One region of the Rothia mucilaginosa genome, then DNA from elsewhere that is predicted to be linked to it. Evidence: predicted binding sites of a transcription regulator. Region 1 holds the regulator's gene; the other holds the start of a gene.
The links. The regulator LexA, encoded in region 1, represses DNA repair genes until DNA is damaged. The targets are predictions, from matches to a motif close to TCGAACANNTGTTCGA.
Positions count from the first base shown of each region.

Region 2: a site for LexA is predicted at 3,318-3,333, ahead of ruvA (Holliday junction branch migration protein RuvA). Genes of this name have one in related genera too.

Region 1 is NZ_AP014938.1:350,639-361,207, forward strand. Features, by position in the region: gene RM6536_RS01290 (cation diffusion facilitator family transporter) at 1-183, opposite strand, end outside; gene RM6536_RS01295 (TrmH family RNA methyltransferase) at 275-1,276, opposite strand; gene rplT (50S ribosomal protein L20) at 1,394-1,774, opposite strand; gene rpmI (50S ribosomal protein L35) at 1,889-2,083, opposite strand; gene infC (translation initiation factor IF-3) at 2,282-2,983, opposite strand; gene RM6536_RS01315 (DUF1844 domain-containing protein) at 3,277-3,699, shown strand; gene RM6536_RS01320 (HisA/HisF-related TIM barrel protein) at 3,918-4,706, opposite strand; gene RM6536_RS01325 (imidazole glycerol phosphate synthase) at 4,706-5,482, opposite strand; gene RM6536_RS01330 (LysM peptidoglycan-binding domain-containing protein) at 5,602-6,288, opposite strand; gene lexA (transcriptional repressor LexA) at 7,134-7,808, shown strand; gene RM6536_RS01340 (ATP-dependent DNA helicase) at 8,003-10,075, opposite strand; gene hflX (GTPase HflX) at 10,082-10,569, opposite strand, start outside.
Region 2 is NZ_AP014938.1:2,063,860-2,074,428, forward strand. Features, by position in the region: gene RM6536_RS08020 (Mur ligase family protein) at 1-685, shown strand, start outside; gene RM6536_RS08025 (type 1 glutamine amidotransferase) at 685-1,452, shown strand; gene RM6536_RS08030 (YebC/PmpR family DNA-binding transcriptional regulator) at 1,586-2,344, shown strand; gene ruvC (crossover junction endodeoxyribonuclease RuvC) at 2,569-3,258, shown strand; gene ruvA (Holliday junction branch migration protein RuvA) at 3,475-4,095, shown strand; gene ruvB (Holliday junction branch migration DNA helicase RuvB) at 4,267-5,253, shown strand; gene yajC (preprotein translocase subunit YajC) at 5,587-5,946, shown strand; gene secD (protein translocase subunit SecD) at 6,045-7,736, shown strand; gene secF (protein translocase subunit SecF) at 7,739-8,914, shown strand; gene RM6536_RS08065 (RelA/SpoT family protein) at 9,214-10,569, shown strand, end outside.

The DNA.
Region 1 (10,569 bases):
GCGACCGCCCAGAAGAAGCAGAAGCTGATTACCCGAGTCAGCCACCGAGTGAATAGCCTCCGCCAGCATCGACGAAGAACGAGTCAGCGCAAAAGCCAAAAACTTCAGCACCGCAATACCCAGGTTCGCACCCAGCGCCGCAATAATCGCGCCCGAACCCGAATGACCAGAAGGAGCAGACATAATTTCCCTTTCTCAGCCCTCAACTAAAACTCTAAAACCTATACGGCTAAAGCGGCCCACCGCTGTGCCACAGCCGCGAACCGCCCAAAACCTAGCGAGAAACGCCGCGCTGAGCCATCGCCGAAGCATACAGACACACAGCAGCAGCCGTACCCACATTCAAAGACTCAGCCGAACCATAGACAGGAACAGCCACGCGCATCGTAGCGGCAGCCTTCTCCTCAGCATTCAAGCCCTGAGCCTCATTACCGAAAAGCCACATGGTCGGCTTCGAAAGATCAAAATTACCCTTCACACCGGACGGGGCACTCGCCTCCACACCGGCACGACGAGCCACCGTGTACTCACTCAGCTCCTGCAAATTCACCGCACCATAGCCGTCAGCAGCCAACACAGCAGTACCCTGAGACTTCACATCCTCCGCGAAATCCTCCAGCTGCACGCCCTGAATAATCGGCACATGGAACAGCGAACCAGCGGTAGAACGCACCGTCTTCGGGTTATACAAATCCACCGAACCCTTAGTCGTAATCACCAGGTCAGCACCGGCCGCATCAGCCACACGAAGAATAGTGCCCGCATTACCCGGATCCTGCACACGAGACAGCACAGCAATCAGCTTCGGGTTCAACGCGCCCTCACCCCACAGCAGCGAGAACGACGCATCCACCATAAAGGAAACCGCAATAATACCCTGCGGGCTCACCGAATCAGCCATCGCCTCCATCACCTCATCGGTCACCACACGCATAAAGACGCGGCGGCCCTCCTCCGGGGTCGGGGTGCCGTACATCTGCTCCAGCAGCTCAGCAATATCCTCATGACGGTCAAAAGCCGCCTCCGTAACGTAGACAGCATCCAGAATCGGCTTCTTCAGATGCGCCTTCAACGCCTCACGCACAGCCTGCGGGCCTTCCACCAGGAACTGGCCCTTCTTCGTGCGGGCAGCGCGGGTGCGCAGCTTCGCAATATCGCGCACACGATCTGCCTGCGGATTGGACATCACAACGGGGGTACTAATACGTTCAAAAAAGTTCACTCTTAAAGGGTACAGGCAAAGGCACACCCAAAAACACGGAACAGCCACAAGCACAACCCCAGATACGCAGAAAGCGGCCGCCCACACTCAAAAGTGCAGACGGCCGCTCACGACGCTTAAGCATCCTACCCCGAACCTAGATCTTCGAGGTAAGAACACAACCTAGGCTAATTACGCCTTGGGAGCCGAGGTGTCCTCGGGCAGGTTGTTCTTAGCAATCTCAACCAGTGCGTTGAAGGCGGCGGGCTCGTTAACAGCCAGCTCAGCCAGCATACGGCGGTCAACCTCAACACCAGCAGCCTTCAGGCCCTGGATGAAGCGGTTGTAGGTCAGGCCCTGTGCGCGGGAAGCAGCGTTGATACGCTGAATCCACAGGCGACGGAAGTCACCCTTCTTCTTACGACGGTGGTCGTAGCTGTAAACCAGCGAGTGAGTGACCTGCTCCTTAGCCTTACGGTACAGGCGAGAACGCTGACCGCGGTAGCCGGATGCACGATCGAGAATAGTACGGCGCTTCTTGTGCGCGTTAACCGCGCGCTTCACACGTGCCACGTGTGTCTCCTTCGTCTTATGTCCTGAACAGCTCACATATCACGCTGAACAGGAGCGAGTCTTTAATCAGTGCGCACCACTATCAGTGCGCCAGGTGCAGAGAGTAAGCGTTGCTTACTTACCCAGCATCTTCTTGACAACCTTTGCCTGGCCGCCGGTAACGATCTGGTCAGAAGCCAGACGACGGGTCAGACGAGAGGACTTGTGCTCCAGGTAGTGGCGACGGTTCGCCTGCTGGCGCTTAACCTTGCCGCTACCGGTGAGCTTGAAGCGCTTCTTAGCACCAGAGTGGGTCTTCTGCTTCGGCATAGCTGCCGTTCTCCTTACATTCATCCCCCGCCACAACAGCGGGGTAGCTTAGTGGGGCTGCGTACGCGAACGCATCAGCCCCAAGGACCAAAGGTGAGGCCCCCCCAACGAGGTGCCTCGGAACCGGCACCGGGTGAACCCGCAACACCCACCGAGCGGTGGAGGCGCGTGCCCATCCTAAAGTGACGACCCGGTTCCCTACTCGGCGGAAGCCTGTGCCTTCAACTCGGCAGGCATAGCGTCTGCCAGAGAATTAGTTACGGGCTTCGCCTTGGTCGTGTCAATACGCTCGCGACCCTTGCGACCGCCGGCGCCCTGCTCACGGCGAGCCTCTGCCTTACCGCGAAGCGGAGCCAGAACCATCACCATGTTGCGGCCATCCTGACGGGGGCGAGACTCAACGGTGCTCACCTCAGCCAGCTCAGCCGCCAGACGCTCCAGCAGACGCACACCCATCTCGGGGCGCTGCTGCTCACGACCACGGAACTGAATCATTGCCTTGACCTTGTCACCACCGGAAAGGAAACGACGAGCGTGTCCAACCTTGGTTTCGTAGTCGTGGGTATCAATCTTCAGGCGGAAACGGATCTCCTTCAGAACGGCATTAGCCTGCTTCTTGCGGGATTCACGAGCCTTGATTGCGGCTTCGTACTTGTACTTACCGTAATCCATGAGCTTGCACACGGGCGGCTTCGCGTTCGGGGCAACCTCGACCAGGTCGAGTTCGGCGTCCTCAGCCAGACGCAGAGCGTCCTTCAGAGGGACAACGCCTACCTGCTCGCCACCGGGACCGACAAGACGGACCTCGGGAACGCGGATACGATCGTTAATGCGTGGTTCGCTAATGACTAGCTCCTGTGCTCTGTGGGTTTCCCCGTGAATACTATCCGTTGCGGGCACTAAAAAAGCCCCCGCAGTTACACAAGCGGAGGCACAAACCAGCGTACGCCGAAAGCGGCGGACAAACCCGTTCACCTCAAAACTCGCAAGCTAACGCTTGCGGCGGTCAACCGGGTGGGAGGCACGCTCCACTTGCAAACTGCCTACAACCATACCGCAGAACCCCCGACAGGCGCAAGGGATTAGACGTAAAACACCATAAAAATTGCGGGGATTCCTCCAACGATTCCACAGAAGCGCCCACTCTTAAGGACGCATTTACCGAAACAAACGAAATATGAGATTCTAGGACTATGAGCACTGAAAACACGAGTTTCCGCTTCACCGCGGAAGAAGAAACCCCCGTACACGGCCACACCGAACTCACCGAAGAGCAGGTCGAAGCCGTCAACGAACAGCTGCGCGACATCGCAGACGTACCCGCCATCGAAATCATCAGCTCCGCAGCCATCCACATGATGAGCGCCGCAGCCGTCAAGTGCGGCCTGGCAGCAGACGAAAACGCCGACGACCTCAAGGACCTCGACGAAGCACGCAAGCTCATCACCGCACTTGCCGGCCTCGTCACCGCCGCAGCACCCGAAATCGGCTCCCAGCACGCAGCACCCCTACGCGACGGCCTGCGCACCCTGCAGCTCGCATTCCGCGAAGCATCCCCCTTCCCGGACGAACCCGGCAAGGGCCCCGGCGAAAAGCTCACCGGCCCGGTGTACTAAGCCAACTGGTTTGCTGAGCCAACTGGTTTGCTGAGCCAACTGGTTTATGCGATCACGATGCCCCGCCTCCCTCGCACTGAGGAAGACGGGGCTTCGTCATATACAACACCTATGCGGATAAGAAATCTGCGGGGATAAGAAATCTACGTAGGCTAGATACGTGGGCTAGGGCGAACCGGTAGCTTTAGCGGGAGTCAGATTTAGCAGGAGCGATAGCTTTAGCGGGAGCCAGCGGCCTCAAGAGCCTGCTCAAAACTAAAGTTACCCACATACAGCGCCTTACCAAGCACCACGCCCTCCAAACCAGAAGGCACCATAGAACGCAGCTTCACAAGATCATCCAGCGACGACACGCCGCCAGAAGCAACCACCGGACGGTCAGTCTGAACCAGCACCACATCCAGCAGCTCCGCACCGGGGCCCGCCAGAGAACCGTCCTTACTCACATCCGTGACGATATAGCGGCGCACGCCCGCGCCCTCCAGCCACGCCAGCGCCTCCGCCACAGCAGGACCCGACCAGTCGGTACCGCGAGCCACCGTCACCCAGCCCCGCTCGGGGGTGTAACGGGCATCGAGGCCAAGAGCCAGAAGATCAGAATCGGCATAACGAGCCAGAGTATCTTCAAGCCAGGAAGAATCCGCCAGAGCCGCACTAGTCACGTTCACGCGGTCCGGATTCAGGCTCAGGGCGCGTTCCAGACTCTCAGCATTACGCACACCGCCGCTGACCTGAATACGAACCGGAGCGGAGCCGGCCATCCGGGCGTTCTCGGCACGGACGGCGGCAACCACCTCAGCCAGAACCTCAGTATTCGTACCGCGACCAAACGCCAGATCAAGGTCCACCAGGTGAATCCAGCGAGCACGAGCCTTCACCCAGGTCAGAGCCGCCTCAACCGGGTCGAGGCGCTGCTCGCCACCGGAGAGGGTACCGCCCACCGGGCGCACCGCGTAGCCTTCAGAAATATCAACAGCGGGCAGAAGTTCAAGAACGGGTGCAGACATTAGTTACCTCCCGCATGAGCAGCAGCGGAGCCCTCAGAGGACAGAGATTCAGAGGATAGCGAGAGGCGACCAGTCACCGCCAGGGACGCAACCCAGCGACGAAGAAACTCCGCACCCAGCTCACCAGATCCCACCGGGCAGAACTGCACCGCCGTCAGCGGGCCGTTCTCAACCGCCGCAATATAGGCAGGCTCGGTGACAGTCCACGTCACCGCCGGCGGGGCAATATATTCAATGCTCTGATCAAAAGCCCACTCAAAAACGCCGTGCTCAGATTTGAACTGAGCCTCACCCTCAAGACCCTTGAGCAGCGCACTATCGGAGGAAGAACGAAGGACAGAAGCACCGGGCACCAGGTCGCGGGTAGAAAGCTCCACGCTCTCGCCGGGCCACTCCCCCATGCACTGCACCTGAATCTGCCCCATCTGCGGATGCTTCACCGTCACCGAGTCGAAGAGGCAGCTCAACGCTGCACCGGCAACCAACACCGGACGACCGCCAGCCACACGGCGACCAATCACGCGCTCAGCGTCCTTAGCTTTCAGGTCTTCGTACGCTTCAAGAGAGCTCGCACCGCCGGTCACCACCATGCCGTCAGCCTCACGCAACTGATCGGGCACAGCGGTCAAGATAACGTCCGCCCCCGCATCCTGAAGAAGCTTCACCAGGGCACCACGAGTTCCGGGTTCCCCCAAAACGGCAACCACAGGACGAGCAGTCTGAGCACTCTGTGCAGATTCAGTTTTGACGGGTGTGGGTTCAACGGGAACAGGCATCGGTGCGCTCCTAGTTCATAGGCTCAAGAATTCGACTCAAGCGCTCTAGCTTGAGAGATAGAGGATTCGGAGTCAAGACATCAACCTCACGCAGAAGCCAACCACACACGGGTCCGTGCTTAGCGCTGAGGCTGAGGAATTTCCAGACGCTGACCGGCATCAACAGAGGTGCTGGTCAACGAGTTCAACTCCATAATACGAACCACAGTATCACGGGTGTCACCCTGCGGATCCACCGCCTGAGCAATATCCCACAGGGTCTCACCGTGCTTGACCACAACGACGGTTCGAGTCACCGAAGCGTTCTCCATGGAAGCAGAAGCCGCCGGGCCAAAGAAGCTAATAGCGCCGAGCACAATCAGCGCCGCCAAAGTCAGCAGAGGCAGCCCCTTCAGGAAACCGCGCGGGGTGCCAAGACGACGAATAGAAGCGGGAACCTCGCGCAGAAGCTCGCCACCCTTAGCCAGAAGAACACTCTTCACGCTGGGCGCCTGCGCATCAGAAGCAGCCTGCGCACCAGAAGCTACAGAGCGAACCGGCGCCTGAATAGAAGCAGCAGGGGTAGAAGCAACGGGGGTAGCAACGCCGGGAGCTTGGGTAGGCTGAGCTACCTGCGCAGGACGGGGTGCATGAGCCGCACGAGAAGAGCGAACAGACTGCGAAGACGCAGGCACACGAGAACGCCCCTGCGCGGTACGGACAGCCGTGTTGCGGGCGGGTGCGGTGCGGGCGGGGTGAAGTACCACCAAACCTGCCGGAAGGTGTGCAGAAGTGCCACGAGAAGCAAGAGGTGCTGCAGTAGTCATTGTGGTTCCTTTCTCTCAGCTCTCCCCGGGGTTACCCCGCGGGTCTAGCAATGCCGAGCGATACCCGCTCGGAGGTCCTAGTTGAGTGATAACTATGGAGTGGTGATTGTTAAGCGATAACTAGTGGATAGCTATTCTCTAGTTAGGTCAGAGCGTCGGGTGCACCGGGTTAGAGGCACAGGGTTGCCCCGGAACCCCATCCCCTGCGCTCTCTCCTCGCCAGATGCCCTCTAGAGCATCCGGGGTAGATCATGCGAAGAGAGAAGCAGAGGATTCGAATACATTCGAACACTCATTCACTCTCCTCTCCCGAAAGACTCCGGGTCGAATCTTCGAATATTTTTCGAACATTCGCCCGTAAATCCTGAATTTCAGGAGAGATTCAAGAGTATATACGAACTCTTGTTCTAAAGTCTAGCAGAGATGTACTAAAAATTTCTTCGAGTTTCGAAGAAAAAATCTAGAATATTTGTTTGAGTTTTTCGGTGTAGTGTTCTACACTGGTGTCAAGAGACGTTCCACACGCTCCTGATGAGTCCTACTCACAGCAGGTTTCTGTACCCGTTACAGCTTGGTTCTGTATCGAGTGCAGGTGCCGCTGGCTGAGTTTTATAGGGCGGAGGCGCATACTCGTTGCCTGTGTATCGCTCCGGTATCGCTCCGGCACGGATAGAATTCCTCCACCCCCTGACGAGATAAGACCCATTTCGGCAGAACCCCAAAAAATTTTTAGGACACCATCAGAAAACGTGTGAAGCACCCATCCGTGCCCCGACCGGACTGTGGCTCAGACAGACTGCAGAGACCGGAATACAGAAATCGGGGCACAGACCGAAGGAAAAGAAATGGCAACAGCACCCCGTCCGGCGCTGACCGCGCGCCAGCAGAAGATTCTTGACGCGATCCGCACCGAGATTGAACAAAAGGGTTACCCGCCGTCCATGCGCCAGATTGGTGACATGGTGGGTCTTGCGTCCCTGTCCTCGGTCACTCACCAGCTCGGTCGCCTCGAGACCATGGGCTACATTCGCCGCGACCCCAAGCTCCCCCGCGCTATTGAGGTGTTGGATGAGAACGGCGTCGGCATCCACGGTAGCGCTTCCTCTTCCCTGCCCGAGCTGCCGAACTTCGAAGTCGGCGATGAAGACCTCGTACCCGTTCCCCTGGTTGGACGAATTGCAGCGGGCGGTCCCATTACCGCCGAGCAGTCCGTGGAGGATGTGCTCGCCCTGCCCCGCCAGCTGGTCGGTAGCGGCAAGCTCTTCATGCTCAAGGTCAAGGGCGATTCTATGATTGACGCCGCAATCTGCGACGGCGACTGGGTGGTTGTCCGCGAGCAGCACACCGCAGACAACGGCGATATCGTTGCTGCGCTACTCGACGATGAAGCAACCGTGAAGGTGTTCCGTCAGGTCGACGGCCACACCTGGCTCATGCCGCGCAACTCCAACTACGAGCCGATTATGGGCGACCGCGCAACCGTCATGGGTAAGGTCGTCTCCGTGCTGCGTAGTCTTTAGAAGATGTAGTCTCTAGAAGACGCTGGCTCTAAATAGCACAGCCTCTAGAAGACATCACCGTTAGGGCTTTGAGCTCTATATAGAAATCACCCCGGTGATACGTGAAGGTTCACGTATCACCGGGGTGATTTCTATATGTCCAAATTTATATGTCCAAAGCGGGGCGGTGGTGTCAGGAATGGACCCTGCCCGAGCTAACGCTCAATACTCGCTGAAAGACGAGCCAGTGCACCAATGACGGCTGCCTTATTCTGCGTCGACCACATCGGCGGCATCGCCTTCATCAAGAAACCGCCGTAGCGTTTAGTCGCCACACGAGAATCCAGCACAGCCACCACGCCGCGGTCAGACACCGAACGGATTAGGCGACCCGCGCCCTGCGCCATACGAATCGCCGCGTGGTGAGCAGAAACCGCCATAAAGCCGTTACCGCGGTGACGGTTCACCGCCTCCGTACGAGCCTGCGCAATCGGGTCATCCGGGCGCGGGAACGGAATGCGGTCCATCACCACCAGGCGGCAAGAGTCGCCGGGAACGTCCACGCCCTGCCATAGGCTCATCGTTCCGAACAGGCATGAGTCGATGTCCTCGCTGAACTCCTCCACCAGGGCCTTGAGCGAAGACTCTCCCTGTAGAAGAATGTTCAGGTCACTATGCTCACGCATGTACTCGGCGGCACGCTCAGCGGCACGCTTCGAAGAGAACAGGCCCAGGGCGCCGCCCTCCGACGCCTCGCACAGCTCACGTAGACGCTCCAGCTGACCCTCGTGCACACCAAATCCCGGAGGCTTCAAATCTCCGGCAACATACATGATGCCCTGCTTGCGGTAGTCGAACGGCGAACCCACATCGATGCTCGTCCAGCGCGGCGCGCCCTCACCCTGCAGTCCCAGGGCACCGGCTGCAACGTCAAAAGAGTCACCCACCGTCAGGGTCGCACTCGTCAGAATCACGGTGCGATCAGCGAACAAGCCGTCACGCAGCTGCAGGCCAACGCTCAACGGAGCGATATTCAGGGTCGCCGGGTCGGTGTCGGAAGCAGCCACATAGCGGCCGTTCTCCCAGCCGCCCTGACGAGAAATCCACAGGACGTCCTGCTCGCCCGAAGCCTCCAGAATGCGGCTACTCATATCGTGTACCTCAGAGACACGCGAGCGCGCCATCTGCAGGCCGGCGTCAACGTCCTGACCGTCCGGTTTTGTATCGGACAGGGCAGTGCGGGCGGCATCGTTGACCGCAGAAATAGCGGTCAAAAGGCGACCGTCCAGGCCCTTCAGCAGGCCCTCGGCAAGACCCTCGAAAGCGGTCTCCAGGGTGCCAGCTGCCATTTCCAGCGCGCCGGAATCAGCCTTCGAATGCTTCTTCACGCTACGTGCCGCACGGCGAACCATCGCAACCGTCAAAGAACCAGACACGGCGCCGGTCACGCGGTCCACCAACTCATGAGCCTCATCAATAATGACCGTCTCATGCTCGGGCAGAACCTTCATGCCTTCAAAAGCGTTAATCGCCAGCAGGGCGTGGTTCGTGATGACAATGTCAGCCTCAGCGGCACGGCTACGCGCCATCTCACTAAAGCACTCTTCCACCAGCGGGCAGCGGCGGCCCAGACACTCAGCGGCACTGACCGACACCTGAGCCCAGGCGCGGTCAGAGACGCCGGGCTTCAACTCGTCACGGTCGCCGGTCTCCGTGCGGTCAGCCCACTCGCGTAGGCGCACCACTTCCTCACCCACGCGGGAGGTCGAAGAAGGCATGTCAAAGAGAGCATCCGGTTCGTCTTCCGGGTAGCCGCCCTCCAGCTTGTGCAGGCAGAGGTAGTTATTGCGGCCCTTGAGCAGAGCCACCTGCGCCTGCGACTCCGGGCGCGGCTCCAGCGCTTGCAGAAGACGCGGAATATCGCGGTTCACGATCTGCGCCTGCAGGGCGAGGGTCGCCGTCGCAACCACAATCGGCTGGTCCGACTCCCCCACCCGCGCCAGGGCAGGAACCAGGTAGCCCAGGGACTTACCGGTACCGGTACCCGCCTGCACCAGCAGATGACGCTGAAGTTCAAGAGCCTGCGCCACATGCGCCACCATGGTGCGCTGACCGGCACGGTTCTGACCGCCGGTGGCGGCAACCGCCTCGTCCAACAGAGTCAGGGCATCCTTCGCACCGGGCAGGGTCTCAAGCTCCTGCCCGGTGAATCGGGTGCCGTCGGTTGCCGGTCCGGGTACGGTTCCGGGGGCGTTTTTGGGCGCGTTGATGCTCTCGGTCACGCTCATACGCCCCTAGAGAGCCTCAGCGGTAGAGGCCTGCTCGGAAACAGAAGCGGTCGCTTCAGCCAGGGCGTGCGCCTCCGCAAGTTCCTCTTCCAGAACCTCCAGCAGGTCGCCTTCCAGCACATACTCGGACAGTTCGGAGGCGACATCCTCACGGACCAGAGCCACCACGAAGGTGCCGTCCGATACGAAATCGGTGCTCTTAATTTCGGCATCCCACTCGTGCAGGCGCGAAATAATCTCACCGTGCGAGTACGGAATCAGCAGCTTCACCTCAATGGAGGGGCGCGGAATGGTGTCCGCGATCTTCTGCTTCAGCTCCTCAATACCCTCACCGGTGCGCGCCGAAACAATCACGTGCTCCGGCTCGCGCTGACGCATACGCTCCAGCACGAACGGATCGGCGGCATCCGCCTTATTCAGCACAATGATTTCGGGAATATGGCGGGCGTCAACCTCCGCGATAACCTCGCGGACAGCACGAATCTGCCCCTCCG
Region 2 (10,569 bases), 580 kb from region 1:
GTACTTCCCCTCGGACGATGAGATGCGCGGCGGCACCGTCGCGAAGGCAACCCTGCCCGATGCAGACGTCACCCTGACCGCGTTCTCCGGCACCTCCGCAACCTTCGACCTGGCGGGTGTGGAGCGAGTCGGCGAGATTAACCTCTACGGAATTTACAACATCTTCAACGCGGCAGGCGCTATGGCGCTGACCCGCGCCGTCATGGGCGAAAAGCTCAACGAAGATAAGCTCATCGCGGAGCTGGCGAAGATTACCCCCGCCTTCGGTCGCGGTGAGACCCTGAACGTGAACGGCCGCCCGCTGCAGCTGCTGCTCGTGAAGAACCCGAGCGGTTTCCGCCTGTCTCTGGCGAGCGCGAACGCTGACGACTACGCCACCATGATCACGATTAACGACCAGTACGCTGACGGTCGTGACGTGTCCTGGCTGTGGGATGTCGACTTCGACAGCTTGAAGAAGACCGGCGTGCAGATGGTTTCGGGTGTGCGCGCCTGGGATATGGCGCTGCGCCTGGATCATGACGGCGTGAAGGTTGACGAGGTCAACGAGAACCTCGCCGATGCGCTCAAGGGCTTCATTGCCTCCAGCGGTAACGCGCCCATGCGTATTTTCTGCACCTACACCGCAATGCTGGCTCTGCGTGAAGAGCTCGCAAAGATCACTGACGTTGAGAGGGTCTCCTAATGACGGCAACTCACACTTTTGAGGGCACCCCCGCGGCAGGCCCGAATAACGGTAAGACTCTGCGTATTCTGCAGCTGTACCCGCTCGACATGAACATTTACGGCGACTGGGGCAACACCCTGGCGTTGGCTCGTCGCGCGCAGGCACACGGCTTTGACGTGCAGATTCTGGACCACAACCCCGGTCAGCCCTTCCCGGAGGATGTTGACATTATTCTGGGTGGCGGCGGCCAGGATTCCGGTCAGTCCGTGATTCAGGACGACCTGCACGCGAACGGTGACACGCTGCGCTCGCTGGCTGAGGATGGCGTGCCGATGCTCGTCATTTGTGGCCTGTACCAGTTGTTCGGCAAGGAGTTCCGCACCCGTGAGGGTGAGGTGCTGAAGGGCATCGGAATTTTTGATGCGCACACGGTTGGCGGCGATGACCGCCTGATTGGCAACATTGTTGAGGAGTCTGAGGAGTTTGGCACCGTGATTGGTTTTGAGAACCACTCGGGTCTGACTTACCTGGGCCCCGGCTGCACCCCGCTGGCTACCGTCACCAAGGGTGAGGGCAACAACGTGACCGACTCGCATGAGGGTGCGCGCGTGCACAATGTGATTGGCACTTACCTGCACGGTTCGCTGCTGCCGAAGAACCCGAAGATTTCGGACTACCTGATTGAGCAGGCGGCTAAGCGTAAGTTTGGCGAGTTCACGCCGAACACTATTGACGACTCGCTGGTGGAGAAGGCACGCGCTTCGGCTGCGTCCCGCCCCCGCTAGCATCCTTCCGGGTGGTGGCGTGCACTTTCTGAGGTGGTGTGCGCCTCCGCTACGGTATAGTTATGTGAGTACAGTACGGTGCGTGGGACGTTTCGCCGTGTCCGCACAGAGGTTTTGACTAAGGGAGATACGAATGTCCGGTCACTCTAAATGGGCGACTACTAAGCACAAGAAGGCTGCTATCGACGCTAAGCGCGCGAAGGCTTTCGCGAAGTTCATTAAGGCAATTGAAGTTGCAGCACGTATGGGCGGCGCTGATATTGCTGGTAACCCCGCTCTTGACCTGGCTGTGTCGAAGGCGAAGAAGAACTCCGTTCCTAACGACAACATTGACCGCGCAATCAAGCGTGGCGCTGGCCTGACCGGTGAGACCATTGACTACACCGAAATCATGTACGAAGCACGCGGCCCGCAGGGTACCGCTCTGTACATTGAGTGTCTGACCGATAACCGTAACCGTGCGGCGTCTGAGGTTCGCCTGGCTGTGACCCGTAACGGCGGCACCATGGCTGACCAGGGTTCGGTTGCGTTCCTGTTCGAGCGTAAGGGCGTTGCTGAGGTCACCAAGACTGACGGTCTGACCGAGGATGACGTTCTGATGGCTGTTCTGGATGCAGGTGCCGAAGAGGTTCTGGACGAGGGCGACGTGTTCACCGTTGTTTCCGCAGCGACCGACCTGCCCGAGATTCGTAAGGCACTGGACGAGGCTGGCCTGGAGTACAACAACGACGACCCGGTCTTCCGCCCGACCATGCAGGTTGACCTGGACGCTGAGGGTGCTAAGAAGTTCATGAAGCTGGCAGACGCTATTGAAGAGCTCGACGACGTTCAGAACGTCTACTCGAACGCTAACGTTTCTGCTGAGGTTATGGCAGAGCTGGAAGCTGAGTAATCGCTCGGATTCTGAATATCTGATGCTTGAAGAAGCCGCTCCTTTAATCGAGCCGCCGTAGGGTGGCTGGTTGGGGGAGTGGCTTCTTAGCGTCTTGGGGATGTTCACGTGTGGTGACTGGTCTTGCGGTGACTAATCTCGTGGCGTGCCCCGGTGCCGGGTGCTAGGATTCTGAAGGGCTAGAATCTAGAGATTCTCTAGGGAGTTTGTCGAAAGGGGAGATGATGGCTGCCGCTCAACCTGCCGCACGCGATAGCATGCGTGAGAACCGCGCCGCCACCGCCGTGGAGCGTGTGCCGGGGGCTACCCGCATCATGGGTGTTGACCCGGGCCTGACCCGTTGCGGTTTCTCTATGCTCGATATGACCGCCGACCGTAAGGCGCACTTCGTGAACGTGGGTGTTGCCGGCACAATCCCGGCGGAGTCCCTGGACCAGCGTATTCTCTGGATTTTCAACGCCGCCTCCCACTGGCTCGACACCTACAAGCCGGATGCCCTGGCGATTGAGCGTATCTTCGCTCAGGAGCAGGTGAACACGGTGATTGGTACGGCGCATGCTTCGGGCGCGGTGATTTCTGCGGCGGCGATGCGCGGCGTGCCGGTGTTCTTCCATACCCCTTCGGAGGTGAAGGCGGCGGTGACCGGTAGCGGCCGCGCCGATAAGGCGTCGGTGGGTCGCATGGTGACCCGCATTTTGGGGCTGGATTCTATGCCGAAACCCGCCGATGCTGCCGATGCCCTGGCGATTGCGATTTGTCACGGTTGGCGTGGCGGCGGCATCGGTTCGGGTATCAATATGTCCGCTCAGACGCAGACTCACCAGGGTTCACGCCCGGCGCAGGCTCGCCGCGGTGGGTCATTGACTCCGGCGCAGCGTGCCTGGATGGAGGCGGAGGCGCGCGCGCGCCGCTAGAGGTGCCTTTGTGGGCCTTTGCGCCCCTGCCGCTGGTTCGCGTATATTCGCTAAAAAGTTCGAATATATGCTTGATTTCAGAAGAAATATTCTAATATACTTGTAGTGTCTCCCTGTCGAACTGAGGGAGTGTGTTCTGTGGGTGCCGGAGTGCCCGGTGCCCTCACACTGCCGCGAGCCTCAAACCGGGGGCGCGGTGTTGAAAGGTGGAGAGAAATGATTGCATCCCTGACCGGTCGTGTGGCGCAGGTGGGCCTTGATCATGCGGTGATTAACGTGAACGGTTTCGGCATGCTCGTGTACGCTACTGCGCGTACTCTCTCCAAGCTGCGCACGGGTGAGGAAGCTACCGTGCTGACCACCATGATTGTGCGTGAAGAGTCGATGACTCTCTACGGTTTTTCGGAGCCTGCCGAGCGTGAAGTGTTCGATATGATGCTTTCGGTTTCCGGTATTGGTCCGCGTATTGCGCTGGCGGTGTTGAGTGTTCACACTGCCGCTGAGGTGGAGCGCGCCGTGGCGACCGGTGACGATAAGGCGTTCACGAAGGTTCCCGGTATTGGTCCGAAGGGTGCCCGCCGTATTGTGCTGGAGCTTGCCGGCAAGCTGATTCTCAGCGATGGCCAGACCGATGAGCTGCCGCTGAGCCAGGGCATTGTCTGGAAGCCGCAGGTGCTTGACGCTCTCACTTCCCTGGGCTGGAGTGAGAAGGACGCTTCCGCCGCTATTGACGCTTATGTGCAGCACAACCCTGCCGCAGAGACCGAGCCGGTGGGTGTGGCTCTGCGCGGTGTGCTCGCCTCCTTGGGTACTCAGAACACGGTGGGCCGCCACTAAGCGGCGCGCCCCGTTCGATGTATCCCACTCAAACTTTTGTGAAAGAAGAATTCTATGAGCCAGAATCCCTATGAGCCGCAGCCCGCGGCGTCCCTGGTTTCCGGCGGGTATTTTCCCGGTCAGGTGCCCGGAACTCAGGCGTCTTCAGCTTCCGCCCAGCGCCTCGTGGCGATGGAAGAAGAGCCTGAAGAGAAGATGATTGAGGCGGCACTGCGCCCTAAGTCCCTGGATGACTTTGTGGGTCAGCGCCGTGTGCGTCAGCAGCTGTCCCTGGTGCTGGAGGCTTCGAAGATGCGTGGCCGTAGCGCCGACCACGTGTTGCTGTCGGGCCCTCCCGGTCTGGGTAAGACCACTCTCGCAATGATTATTGCGGCAGAGATGGAGGCGCCGCTGCGCATCACCTCCGGCCCGGCGATTCAGCATTCGGGTGATTTGGCGGCGATTCTGTCTTCGCTGACTCCCGGTGAGGTTTTGTTCCTGGATGAGATTCACCGTATGAGCCGCCCGGCTGAGGAAATGCTCTACATGGCAATGGAAGATTTCCGTGTGGACATTGTGGTCGGTAAGGGCGCGGGTGCGACCTCCATTCCGTTGGAGCTGCCGCAGTTCACCCTGGTCGGTGCGACGACCCGTGCGGGTCTGCTGCCCGGGCCTCTGCGTGACCGCTTCGGATTTACCGGTCACCTGGAGTTCTACTCGGTGGAGGAGCTTGAGCTGGTGCTTCGCCGTAGTGCGGGTCTGATGGACATGCAGATTACCTCCGAGGGCTTCACCGAGATCGCCGGTCGTTCCCGCGGCACGCCGCGTATTGCGAACCGTCTGCTGCGCCGTGTGCGTGACTGGGCGCTGGTGAACGGCGTGGACCGCATCAAAGCGCGTGATGCCGCAACCGCGCTGGACATGTACGAGGTGGATTCGCGCGGCCTGGACCGTCTGGACCGTGCCGTGCTGGAGGCGCTGATTTACAAGTTCGGCGGCGGCCCGGTGGGTCTGTCCACCCTCGCCATTGCGGTGGGTGAAGAGACTGAGACCGTGGAGACGGTTGCCGAGCCGTACCTGGTGCGTGAGGGCCTGATTGGTCGTACTCCACGCGGTCGTGTGGCTCTGCCCGCGGCGTGGGAGCACCTCGGCTTGGAAGCGCCGGAGATTCAGCTCTAGGCCCGCATCAGCTCTAGACCCGCACCAGCTGATAACACAGCAGTTGATGACACAGTAGTAGCCCGTGGGAGGTAGCAACAACCTCCCGCGGGCTTCTCTGTAGGCGCTGTCGGGCTCAGCAGGCTCTATCGGGCTCTGCCGGGCTTCATTGGGGACAGAAAATTACGCCGAGAGAGTCCAAAACTCAGGTTAACCTCACAAAAATGCTGGTTCGGGTCACTAAAGCTCAAGCTCTCGCGTAGGATGGATACGTACTGTATCTACGATTCCACACCTTCTGGTACGCTCAACCCTCGCGGTGAGCGGCACGGGTGCGGATGTGAAAGTGAGACCATGGATTTTAACCTCCTGATTATGTTTGCCATGATGGCGCTGCTGGCATGGATGATGTTCTCTGCGCAGAAGCGTCAGCGTAAGCAGATGGAGGAGCTGCAGGCAATGCGACGTGCGCTCGTCCCTGGTGATCAGGTGATGACTGCTTCCGGCGTCTATGGCACCGTTGTCAGCACTGACCTTGAGAACAACAAGCTGCAGCTTCAGATTGCAGAGGGCGTTGTGATTACTGCGTCCATGAACGCGATCCTGAACCTTGTTGAGGAGGAAGCCCCCGCAGCGCCCCTGACCGAGGACGTGTACGAGGCTACCGCATCCGAAGCTCCCGCTTCCGATACCTCTTCTGATACTGCTAAGTAATTCAGAGCGTATGAGCCCGGCGCCCATGAGCGGCGTCGGGTTTTCGCGTTACGGAATCTGTAGAACACTCAATACTATTCACACGAAGAAGGAACATTATGGCTAAGCGTTCACCGCTTGCAGCCGCGCGAGGGGCGCTCCTCTCGATGGTCCTGCTCATGGTTGTTATGGCTGCCGGTATTTTCGGTAGCACCTACTCGGGAGGTTCTTGGGCACCGAAGCTCGCCCTGGACCTTTCGGGTGGTACTCAGATGATTCTTTCTCCGAAGGTCAATGGCTCTTCGGACGGGAACGTCACCCAGGAGCAGTTGAACCAGGCGGTTGAGATTATTCGTCAGCGCGTTGATGGTGCCGGCGTTTCGGAGGCGGAGGTTACCACCTCCTTCGGCTCGGGTAATAACGTGGTTGTTTCGGTTCCCGGAACGATTAGCGCTGAGACTCGTCAGCTGATTCAGGCGTCTGCAAATATGACGTTCCGCCCGGTGCTGCTTTCTGGTGCCGGTACTGCGGTGGCTGAGGACGCCCGCACTGCGGACGATAAGCTGCCCAAGCCCTCCGCGGAACCGACTAATGGTTCGGACCGCAACTGGATTACTGCGGACCTGTACAAGCAGTACGAGGCGAAGGACTGCACCGCGGCACGTAATGAGGACGCCGATAGTGCCGACCCGACTAAGCCGATGGTGGCGTGTTCCACTGACGGTAAGGAGAAGTACATTCTGGGTCCTGTGGAGCTGAGCGGTAGCGATATTTCTACCGCAAGCCATTCGCAGGAGACGAGCGGTCAGGGCGTGACGACGGGCCGTTGGGCTGTGAACATTCAGTTCAACGATGCTGCCCGTGAGAAGTTCCAGAACATTACTTCTCGCCTGAACGCGATTCGTGCGCAGAACGCAAATGATCCGCGTGCCCGCTTCGCGATTCTGCTGGACGGCAAGGTGCTGTCCTCCCCGGTGTCGCAGGCTGTGATTTCTGATGGTAAGCCGCAGATTACCGGTAACTTCACCGAGCAGGAAGCGAAGGCTCTCGCCGATCAGCTCAAGTACGGTGCCCTGCCGATTAGCTTCACGATCCAGTCGGAGCAGCAGATTTCTGCGACCCTGGGTTCGGAGCAGCTGCGTGTGGGTCTGCTGACCGGTCTTATTGGTCTGCTGCTGGTGTTTGTGTACTCGCTGTTCCAGTACCGTCTGCTGGGTTTTGTCACGATGATGTCGCTGATTGTGGCTGGCATTATTTCGTATGAGGCGATTGCGCTGCTGGGTTGGGCGTTGAACTACCGCCTGTCTCTGGCTGGTGTGGCGGGTCTGATTGTGGCGATTGGTGCTACGGCTGACTCGTTCATCGTCTACTTTGAGCGTATCCGTGATGAGATCCGTGCGGGCCGCACAATCCCGTCGGCGGTGAACCACGGTTGGCAGCGCGCATCCCGCACTATCTTGGCGTCGAAGGCTGTGAACCTGCTGGCTGCTGTGGTGCTGTACGTGGTGTCGGTTGGTTCGGTGAAGGGCTTCGCGTTCACCCTTGGTTTGACGGCGATTGCTGACCTTGTGGTCGTGTACCTGTTCACCCACCCGATGCTGACCCTGCTGGCGAATACCCGCTACTTCGGTGAGGGTCACCGCCACTCGGGCCTGTCGCCTGAGTCGCTGGGCGCTACGCCGCTGTACCGTGGTGCCGGTCGCCTCCGCAGCCCGGAGGAGAAGCAGTTGAGCATTGCTGAGCGTCGCCGTGCAGAGCGTGCCGCCGCTGAGGCTGACGAGTCTGCTTCTGATGAGAAGAAGGAGAGCTAAGCATGGCTACCGATGTGAAACCTAATGCTTTTGCCCGCTTCGGTAATGACCTGCATTCGGGTGCCCGCTCGTACCCGTTCGTGGGTAAGCGCCGCCTGTGGCTGGTGCTTGCGGCTGTGCTGATGGCGGTTTCGGTTCTGATTCCGGCTGTTGGTGGCGGCTTCAACCTGGGTATTGATTTCCGTGGCGGTTCGGAGTTCGTGGTCTCGAAGACCGCGCATGTTGATACTGCTACGGGTGAGCGCATTATTCACGAGAAGGCGAAGGACGCTTCGGATGTTCGCGTGACCAATATTGCGCCGGGTACGATTCGTGCCCAGATGAGCAAGCTCAGCGATGATGAGACTCTGCAGGTGAAGGCGGCTCTGCAGGAGGGTTACGGCGTGTCTGAGAATGACGTGACCTCCTCGTTTGTGGGCCCGACCTGGGGTGCGGATGTGACCCGTCAGGCGTTCTGGGGTCTGATCGCATTTGTGGTGCTCGCGCTGATTGGTATGGCGTTCTACTTCCGCACCTGGAAGATGTCGCTGGCGTCTATTGCGGGCCTGTTCTTCACCGTGGTGGTGACGGTTGGCCTGTACGCTGCGTTCGGCTTCGAGATTACTCCGAGTGCAATTATTGGTTTCTTGACGATTCTGAGCTACTCGCTGTACGACTCGGTGGTGGTGTTCGATAAGATCCGTGAGAACACCGAGGATGTGCTGGAACGCCGCGACACGACCTTTGCCGAGCAGATTAACCTGGCGGTGAACCAGACCCTGGTCCGTTCGATTAACACCGCTATTGTGGGTGTTCTGCCGGTGGGCGCAATCCTGTTCATTGGCGCGTTCATCCTGGGTGCGGGTACTTTGCAGGATCTGTCCCTGTCGCTGTTTGTGGGTATTCTGGTGGGCATGTTCGGCACGCTGTTCGTGTCTGCTCCGCTGTATGCTTCGCTGCGTTTGGGTGAGCCTCAGATTCGTGAGCACACCGCGAAGGTGGAGAGCGGCAACTTCAAGGATGCTGACGAGGCTGAGGGTGACTCTTCGGAGGAGCCCGCCGAGGCTGAGAAGGATGCGAAGCCCGCGAAGGCTGAGGAGTCCACGGATTCCGCAGAGGACGAGAAGGCGGCCGAGAAGCCCGCTAAGAAGCCGGCACGTGCAACCATTGAGATTCACCGCGTGAACCTGAACGGTTAGCCAGCGTTCCGCCAGTGCTACTAGTGCTACTGGCGTTGCTAACGATAGGGGAGTCGATACCGAGAGGTGTCGGCTCCCCTTTAGCGTGCCCGATTATTTCCCACACAACGCGCTCTGGCGTGTTAAAACGTCGCATAGTTTGGCGCGTTCCAGGCCGCTGGGTAGGATAAGAAGTGAAGATACTGTGCGCTCGCGTTTGAGCCAGCTGAGCGGGCTAGGGGCCGGTTTGGCCGGTATAGCCCTCAACGATGAGGAACCTGAGTGTGCGGCTGATTATCTTGAGTCCGAAGGAGCCTGGAATGAGTGCAGAACCTGCCGTGAACACCAACGCTGAGAACCCTGCAGGGACCGCCGAGAAGCCCGCGGTTCGGCCCGCTGGCCCGATTCCTCTGCCTGAAACTGATTCGTCTGACGCAAAGAAGAAACGCGGCTCGCACCGCGTCATGGCTGCTGGCGGACGTGTGCCGAACCGCCTGGTCTTCGGCAGCCGCAGCAGCAAGATGGAAGCCTCCGACTCGCACGGCGGCACCATCCGTTTCTCCCCGATGATCGCGCCAGTCGTACGTGCCGTGCGCCGCTACCACCCGGACGAAGACATCCAGGTGTTGCAGCGCGCCTACGAGGTGGCGAACCGCTGCCACGAGGGTCAGAAGCGTAAGAGTGGCGACCCGTACATCACCCACCCGGTGGCTGTGACCGCGATTCTTGCGGAGATGGGCGCGACCGGCCCTGTGCTCGCCGCCGGCCTGCTGCACGACACGGTGGAAGACACCGACTACACGATGGAGCAGCTCACCGAAGAGTTCGGTGAGGAGGTCGCCTACTTGGTCGACGGCGTGACCAAGCTGGACAAGATGACGTACGGCGAGAACGCCTCCATTGAGACGATCCGTAAGCTCGTGCTGTCCATGAGCAAGGACATCCGCGTGCTGCTCATCAAGCTTGCCGACCGCCTGCACAACGCGCGTACTTGGCGTTTTGTGCCGCAGGCTTCTGCCGCGAAGAAGGCAGAAGAGACCCTGAAGATTTACGCGCCGCTCGCGCACCGCCTGGGCCTGAACACGATCAAGTGGGAGCTGGAGGACTTGTCCTTCGCCGCCATGAGCCCGGAAATTTACGCCGAAATGGTGCGCATGGTCGGCGAACGCACCCCCGCGCTCGAAAAGTTCCTGAACGAGGCGCGCACCAAGATTAAGGAACGCCTGGCACAGGTCGGTATCGAGGCAACCGTGACCGGCCGCCCCAAGCACTACTACTCGATTCATCAGAAGATGAAGACGAAGGGCCGTAGCTTCGACGAAATTAACGACATCCTCGCGGTGCGCATCATGGTTGAGGAAGAGGCGGAGTGCTACACCGTGCTCGGCCACGTGCTGTCCCTGTGGCCGTCGATGACCGGCCGTTTCAAGGACTACATTAAGAACCCGAAGAACAACAACTACCAGTCGCTGCACCTGACCGTGTACGGTCCGGGTAACCTGCCGCTTGAGATTCAGATCCGCACCTACAAGATGCACGAAGAGGCCGAGTACGGTGTGGCGGCGCACTGGCGCTACAAGGCGGCGTCGCGCGGCGAGAAGGTCGCAGCTCGTGGCGGCGCGCCCGCAAAGGACCCGAAGGAGCCGGGCACCCAGACCTCGGCAATGATGAACGTC